Regions from separate parts of the Paenibacillus sp. MB22_1 genome, predicted to be linked through region 1. Evidence: riboswitches for the same ligand, from Rfam matches in the RefSeq annotation. Region 1 holds a riboswitch; the other holds the start of a gene.

Region 1 (4,211 bases):
GGTCCCGGAGTTCCCTTACCAGCGGGTCATTCATCAGACGTGCGGTCAGCTCCTCGGAGCGTTGTTTGAATTGCGTGCTTTTCATCTGCGTAAGCAGTTCCCCAAGTGATTCCATTGGTTGTGTCACCTTCCTTCCCCAAGCCTAAACGGATTCAGACTTCTTTTTTATGCTTTCCGGATTGCATGCGTTCCGCCATCTTAATCAGCTCAGCAAATTCTTCTTCCGATACGGCGGTCTCCTGGCCAGTCCGTTCCACAATCGGGATTTCCGGCTTCGGCTTCGCTCCCCGGCTGCCGTAGGTTCGCGCCCGTCCTCCACCGGAGGCGGCGCCGCCCGCCTTCTCCTTGACCTTCTCCTTCACCTTCGATTGGTCGCGGATATATTGTACGGCCTGCTCATACGTGTTGATCTGCTTAAGCAGCATGTTGGCTGCGATCGCATCGATGAAATTGCGATTGATCCGCTGCTCCCCGCCAGAAGTGAGCAAAGACATCAAATAATGGATCAGTACGTTGATTACTTCGCCGGGCAGCTTGTAGTTCAAATCGATTTTCTCAAAAATGTCCAGCAGGTTGTCCGGAATCGATCCCGGAAAGAACGTCTTCAGTAACCGGGTATACGGCTCATTGCGAAGCATCATATTATATTGGTGAATATCGCATTTGCTTTGGAATTGCGGCGGTACGTCAACGTAATACTCCATCTGTACCGCAACCTCCTCGGCCACGTTCCCCGCTTGAGCGGAAGCGGCCGCCGCTTTCGGCTCCTCGCCGCGCAACGCGACGATTTTGCCGTAAGCTACCTCGCGTTCCTCCTGACGGCGCTTGCCTTGGCGGAACTGCAGGTTGGCCTTGTGCTGGAGTGCATCCAGCAGAATCCCGCCGCCCGGATCAAAGACGCCGTCTTCATCCAGCAGCCGGCAAATATCCTGGACGCTTAAATCGTACTTGCGGGCAACATAATTCACCACGCCCATCCCTTCCGGGTCAAAGCGAAGCGCCTCAACGAAGGAGCGATTCTGGGACTCACGCGGAAAACGCAGGATGATGTCCGCATAGTTGATCGCATCCTCTTCCAAAGCCAGCTTGAGCCCCGGCTGCCTGGCGATCGACGTCTCGGCAATCGCCTGCTCCAGCTCGTAATCAATGGAATGGGTGTTCAGCTCAAAGATCTCATAGAACGGAACCGTAATATTTTCCTTATTCAGGCCAACCCCTGACCACGCCTCCGGTTCTCCGCGGAACAACTGCTCCCGCAGAGACAGGACCGCGAATTTCCCGATCTTGTCTCGTAGCAGCAAAGTCAGGTGCTGGGTCCGGAAAAATTCCGCCGGCGCCAGCGGTGCCTGAAGCTCATATTCGTAGATATAATCGTCGCTGTCCGGAACATAGAGCCGGTTCGTCTGAAGCAGCCCCACCGCCTCCAACCGGGAAGTCTGCTCGATGAGAAACTTCCGCCCTTTCTCGCTTGGATCGAGGCCAAGGGTCAGGAACAGCTTCCGCTGCTGCTCGACGTCCGAATATCCAACCTGCTCCTGAGGAACATGCTCTACCAGCAGCCGGTACAGCGAAATCGCGAACGCCCCGACCATCGGTTGATAGATCAAACCTAGCATTTTGCCATCGACGGGACTGAGTCCGAAGTCACGGTATACGCAATAACGGTGATTTTCGGTAAAATGCAGCATGTTGTTCATGCGCACGGCTTCATCGCTCCTTCCCTATCACGTACAAATAGACTTCCTCTATTTTAGCATAAAAGACGCCGTCCTGAATCGCCCCCAGCTTACAAAAATCTCCCTTTTTCTTCCTGAGCCTCGCCGGGACAATGTTTTACGCCGGAATAAGCACAAAAAAGAACCGTCCCCCTGATGGGGCGGCCCTTTACTCCCTCTTCTTTATCATCTATTTGTTATGTAAATGCCACTCTTTTAAATAAGGGCGATCTCCGGCTAAAAAACGCCGAACCTCATCAATGGAGACCCCCTCCTCCTTTGCCATGGCGAGCAAAATCACCCATTCCGGGTCAACGTTTCCGGGGAACCGATCATAAGAAATAACCTGGGCGGACTTCTTCAACAACAATCTCCTCCTAAGATCATTATTTTGGTTTTGTCCCCAGGCAGTCCAGCCATCTTAGTATTCCTACCTTAGATCTGAGACTTTGTGCCCCTGCTTTTCAACAGGTTTACCCTTATCTGGTGCTTCTGATGCCAATGGATCTCCTTAGTCAGTATGCATCTTGGTACTTATTATAACGTCTCAAATTTGAAAAGTATGTCATTCCACGTAAGTTCGGCATACCGTTTTCATCGAAAAGGTTAGCTTTTTTTGTTTAATCCCTAATGTTCTTGTCATATTGAACCACCGCTTGTCAAGTACTAGGAATTGTTTCTTATAGAGAACAATAAATCGTGAAATCCCGTGAATTAGTCAGATTTTTAAAGAAAACAATAGATAAATGTTCTTTATTAAGAACAAATCACTGGATTTGCGCCTTTCCTAACGTTAACCATTTCAGGTATATTCAAATCACGGTGTTTGTTCTTAATAACGAACATATTAACGAACATAACGGACCATACCTAGAAAGGAGCGACTATTCTGCGAAGATCCCGAGCTGAAGTAATCCGTAAACTACGCAAAAAACGGAAGAAGCAAAACATGGTCAAATCGCTGCAGTCCGGATTAATTCTCTCAACTCTGCTCTTGTGGACTTCTCAGCAGGTTGGCACAACCTTCGGCGAATTCACCAGCACACGCGAAGATAACACGGAAATCAAGGCGTGCCGAGTCTTTCCAAGCCAAATCGAAAGCCAGCTCGCGATGTTGGCCGAGCATTTGAACCGAGCCGCTTCCTTAAAAGGGAGACTTATCGGAGCAAGCCTAATCCGCGCTTCGATAGATACAACAACTCCGATCTCGTCTCCGGCTCTTCCGAATGCGAGTGATCCGGCCACCAGTCTTCCGCTGCCCCCGTCTTCAACCGATGCGGTGTACTCCAGCGGCGACGGACCGGTCAGCTCGGAAGGTTCCGCAGATTTCTCCGCAAGCCTGCAGCTGGACGCAGCCGAAGGCTTATCGGCACGGATTAGCGAGCTGAACGCCACAATCCAGCAGCTGCAGCAGCAACTGGCGCTGAATCAGTCCACTTGGCAAGAGCTGGTGCAGGAAATCACGGCAGCGACCGCCGTGATTCAAGGGCTACTGACTTCATTAAACGGCCTGGAGCCGAATTGTGCCGAGCTCACGCAAACTACGGTGCTTGACCGGATTGCGGATCTCCTGAAGGGCAGCAGTTTGCTATCCGGCCCGCTTCGCGGGACGTTACAGGAGATCTTAAGCTACCTGCGCTCCGTCCATCAATCTGAGTTTAGCCTCTCGACCAACGGCTTTGTTGCTATCGCTTTTGCCAGCCCGTTTTCGTCCCGGTCGGCCGATGATTTAAGTGCCCTCAGCGATCCGGTCGCCGGCGAAGAGCGCACGTACTTTGAGAGCGTACATGCTTCTCTGGAATCGGCAATCGCAGGCTTAACTGCCGAGATTTCCAGTCTCGAAGCGCAGCGGGCTCAACTGTTGGCAGAAGCGGAAGCACAGCGGCTGGCGGAGCTGGAACGATTAAAGCAGTTGGAGGAAGAACCCCCTCCGACGGTGGGCGATTCCGGTGATGGAGCAGTCCAACCTCCTGCAGAAGAAGATGGTGTTGCAGAGGATGAATCTGCAACCCTTCCGCCGGATGCGCCGGCTAGCAGCGGCACACCGGGGCTAGAACCTCTGCTGCCCCCCGAGCAGCCAAATCCATTGGACAGTCTTATCCTGACGAAACCGGAGGATGAACTGCCCATCGATTTGAACGACGACGGGGATGAAGAGGATGACGATGACGAGAATGAGGACGCGATTCCTTCAGAAGTAGGTGAATAACATGCGTATTCGTAAATGGTTAGGAAACGCGCTGACGTTCCTGATGGCGGTTGCCTTTTTTACCGTGGCAGGCTCGGTGGTCCTCTCAAAGATTTCCGGCAGCGAACCGAACTTCTACGGCTATCAGCTGAAAACGGTCTTGTCCGGCTCGATGGAGCCTTCCATCCCTACCGGTTCCGTTGCGGCCATTAAGCCGGGCGGCGATATGACCCGTTTCAACGTCGGCGACGTCATCACCTTCCGGTCAGGCGATAACAAGCTGATTACCCACCGCATCATCGAGGTGA
Region 2 (4,211 bases), 200 kb from region 1:
AACAAAAAGAATAGCACCTACCTGTATCGGTTAAAGGTGCTATTCCCGGTTTTCTATATCAATACACATGGACTTTATAATATTCCTTTCAATTTTGCTTTTTTGGCAGCTTCTCTACCGGTGTGAACCTTTAATTTTCGAATCACTCGGTTTACATGCTTTTTGACCGTACTTTCCGTTATATGCAAATGTTCCCCAATTGCGGAACGGGTATGACCATTATGAATAAAACGGAGGATTTCAACTTCGGTTCGCGTCAAATTTTGGCGCATTTCTTGTTGCTTCATTCGAACAAATTCGGATCGAAGCACGCCTGCAGCCGAAGCATGAATGGAGGATAGTCCCGAATGTGCAGCTCGAATTGCCTCCGGAATATCTTCGAGCGCCGTTTTGACAATATAATTGAAAGCACCGTTGCCGAACGCCTCGGAAACGATCTCTGCCTGGTCTAATACCGTAAGCATGATGACTTTCGCCTTACTCATGTAGACAATTTCGAGCGCTGCGTCAAGCCCGTCTGCCTTTTTCCCATCCAACACTACATCCAATAGTACCACATCAATGTCTAACATACTGACAATGCGAATTGCATTGACTTTCGTCCGAGCCGTTCCGACCAAAAACAAATCTGGTTCTCGATTCACCGTTTCGGATATATATTCGTTCCACACCGGATCGTCTTCCACCAATAATACTTTGATCTTGCTCATGGTCTCCCTCCCATCGGTTCAATGGCGGTGAATGACGAATGACTCTTTGGATGGGAAAATGAAGCGTAAATGTCGTACCGATTCCGATTAGACTTTGTACCTCGATGGATCCTTGATGGTGACGCATGACTTCATGACTGTAGAATAAACCCAATCCATCGTTCTCTTCGTTCGACTTGGTTGTAAAATGAGGTTCAAAAATATACGGCATTGCTTCCGGAGCGATGCCGCAACCGGAATCACGAACAGAGATATCCAGCGTTTCTTGCGACAGTCTCGATGTTATTGTCAGACACCCTCCTTCGGACATCGCTTCAATGGCATTATAGAAGAGGTTCTTCATGACTTGCTGCACGTGAACAGAATCACAATGCAAAACAATCGATTCATCCAATTTTTTTCGGACGATAAGATTCTTGCTGCAAAATTCTCCCGTCAAGCTATTCAATAGTTGCTCAACGAGTTCATTTATAATGCATGACTGCTCGTACAATACCAACTGTTGTGATGAATTACGAAAACGGAAAGCTATTGCCATAATCCGCTCGGTAGCATCGATCAAATGAGATGTATCCCGATACAATTCCTGTTGCTTGGTTCGTTGGGCAAGATAAAATATACGTCTGGCTGCAATCTGTATTTTTCCAAGTTCACTTTTTAAAGCATGATAGAATTGAAATGTAAGCGGAGTCTCCCCATATGGCTCTGGGGATGTGGAATACTTCTCCAATCGGATTCGGACGCCCAATACACCGTAACGTACAACAAATACAAAAAAGCAAATGCACACGGCTGCTAAACCAGCACGTTTGGTATCAAAGGGCGGGTGGAATTGGAGCAAAGGCAGAATATAATCGAAAAGCAGTACAAAACCGATCGACGGTACAACAATCCAACAGACCACACGGTGTTGCTGCCTGATCCTCTCATCAACTTCACGGTATGCCAACCTCAAGCATGGCACTGCTGCGGTAGCGTAATAAATCATTGCCCAGAACGGTATCCGTGTATCACGTGAAGCCTCTGAAGGTAGAAGAAACATGATCAGAACCGGTATCAGTGCCCCAACGATTATGGAGCGCTTCCAACTCTTTCGCCGTTGAAACCACCCCGCATAGCTCAAGCTGAACATCAATAATGAATAGGGAGGCAAGTATAAGGCTAAGAAGTAAAAAAAACCTTTTACCCACTCTAATCCGGCTATAATTGGACCATTTGCCAAGGGGACAAATACGGGAATTATCTTCTCATCTATGGCGATAGTCAACTCTCCGAGTACAGAGAAAAAAGCGACTGAACCGGCCCAACGATTTGGCTCTCTTCTCGGATGGGCGAATAGCAGAATGGCGGTCATCAGCAATAATGACAGTACAAGCACCACTTCAGTTCCCTCCCTCGATGAGGTTCCTCGGCTTATTCGGAATCGGACATAGACGACAAAAAAGACACGTACCCTAAACGTGCCTTTTCTCCGGAAGCCTGCCTTTTAGGGTAACCCGGCGATCATAGCCTTACGGCCGCAGACCCGTGGCTTTGCGTCCCCGTCTTTCGAGCGGGTTTGCCATTTTTCCTTCAGCTCATATTTATTTGGACAACCAATAGGAGAATAATTCATAACCCATTCGTCCATGGCGATGTTCGAATCCTTCACCTGACCTCATAATGTCATTTAACAGCCACCAGGTACTACCTACATAGATTTGACCTCAGATCCCTCCTCTTTTTCAGTCTTACTATAGGAAAAGTACTAGAAGCACAGTTTCGACCGAAAAACGGACCTTTATCCTAATAACCGAGCCGGAAAATATAGTCCAAATTCCTGTCTAATCCTCGCTTTATAGACATATTATACTAGAAGATTCCAACTTTTGCGAGAATATAGTTGCTAAAACTTTCCTTATTTATTTTCATTTTGGGTCACATTCATTCGAATTGGAAATATAGGTATCGAACAGCAGTGTCTTTTAGTTTTTTGTAACATGTGCAAACGTTCATACATAAATTAGAAGCAAAGAACGTCACCTGCTTTTTAACCCCTCGCCCTTTTGGCTTGGGGCTCTTTGTTTTTTCTGTAACAGGCCATCCGTACGCAAGTTTCGAATAGTCCCAATATCTTGGGCTGATTCGCCGACCTGTAGGCGTCAGCGAATCTGAATTATGTATCAAATAAATCATAAAAAGGGCGTTTGACTATAGGCATTCGCCGGATACAGACTAGGTATCTAACCATAGAATAATGTTGTAAAACAACTCAAACGGGAGAGATCGATCGGAATCAAGTTCTGAGTTGGCCAACAGTTACAAGTTTACTGAAGAAAGAATTGCGTATCGTAATATTTAGGCTGAGGATGTTTAAAAGATCGGAAGATTACAAAAATAATCAAAGTAAACACTAGAGCCCCCAACTTCTCGAAGTTGGGGGTACTTTTTGAGTCTGGACTAACTAAAAAGAACTTATGATCTTACTATCAGTAAATGATAGTCAGGCGACTCCTCTGTTTTAAGAACCTCTTGAATAATTGGACTATTAGGGACATTAGTGAAGCCCAATTTCCTTGCCAATCCAATACTCGCATCCGTGTTGGCATTTTCGATACAAATTCGGTCAAAACCTTTGTTTTGGGCATAATTTTTTAACCACTCGATCACTTTTGTCCCAATTCCCATCCGCTCAGGGACCAATGAAATAACACCAATCTCCGCTCCCGTAACGACAGCAAAACAACATGATCATTATTCCAAAAATAGAGAAAGCAACCGTGCCGCTTAAAACCTGTAAAGGTTACATCGCTTCAAGAAATCGGGTCTTAATGAATAAGTTTCGGCTCCTTAGGTATATGCGAACAAGCGTTGTACTCCCTGCTGATTATTTACTTTAAATGCAAAGAAAACCCTGATCATTGAATTATTCAACGATCAGGGTTTTTGTTTTAAGTATATGGTACCGGTGAGAGGACTCGAACCTCCACGGGTCTCCCCACTCGATTTTGAGTCGAGCGCGTCTGCCATTCCGCCACACCGGCAAAGTAAAAATATTCAATTCGCCTTGCTTGACTTGCATACTACATCGAGTTATCCTCGACACACCAGCCGCGTACAACTCGACCGCGTAACATCTTAACAAAAGCGCGGTCTTCCAAAATCGGCTGAATTTTGGGGAGTTTGGTGCGGGTCTACCGACAAAAGCGCGGTGCCCTCTTTGGAAAAACCTTATATATCAAGGAACGGAACGGTTTTACGCGCAAAACACAAGGCGCGTACAATTTTGAGTCGCGCGCGTCTGCCAATTCCGCCACACCGGCAAAGGGAACGCGCCCTAAGAGATTCGAACTCCTGACCTTTTGATTCGTAGTCAAACGCTCTATCCAGCTGAGCTAAGGGCGCGTATTAAGATGGAGCGGACGACGGGAATCGAACCCGCGACCCTCGCCTTGGCAAGGCGATGCTCTACCGCTGAGCCACGTCCGCATAATAAATATGAAACTGGTGAGCCATGAAGGA

Evidence for each region. Region 1 has a riboswitch for cyclic di-GMP ahead of ACL02P_RS12605 (anti-repressor SinI family protein). Riboswitches for the same ligand answer to the same signal wherever they lie in the genome.
Region 2: another riboswitch for cyclic di-GMP. It lies ahead of ACL02P_RS11630 (sensor histidine kinase); the one in region 1 lies ahead of ACL02P_RS12605 (anti-repressor SinI family protein).

What each region holds. Positions count from the first base shown of each region.
Region 1 covers NZ_JBLADV010000002.1:207,302-211,512, forward strand. Annotated here, with positions in the region: gene dnaI (primosomal protein DnaI) at 1-115, opposite strand, end outside; gene ACL02P_RS12600 (DnaD domain protein) at 153-1,703, opposite strand; gene ACL02P_RS12605 (anti-repressor SinI family protein) at 1,906-2,079, opposite strand; cyclic di-GMP riboswitch class I at 2,119-2,203, opposite strand; gene ACL02P_RS12610 (hypothetical protein) at 2,665-3,924, shown strand; gene sipW (signal peptidase I SipW) at 3,926-4,211, shown strand, end outside.
Region 2 covers NZ_JBLADV010000002.1:10,717-14,927, forward strand. Annotated here, with positions in the region: gene ACL02P_RS11625 (LuxR C-terminal-related transcriptional regulator) at 75-671, opposite strand; gene ACL02P_RS11630 (sensor histidine kinase) at 559-2,091, opposite strand; cyclic di-GMP riboswitch class I at 2,198-2,283, opposite strand; gene ACL02P_RS11635 (GNAT family N-acetyltransferase) at 3,165-3,377, opposite strand; tRNA gene ACL02P_RS11640 (tRNA-Leu) at 3,650-3,733, opposite strand; tRNA gene ACL02P_RS11645 (tRNA-Arg) at 4,021-4,094, opposite strand; tRNA gene ACL02P_RS11650 (tRNA-Gly) at 4,104-4,178, opposite strand; tRNA gene ACL02P_RS11655 (tRNA-Lys) at 4,195-4,211, opposite strand, start outside.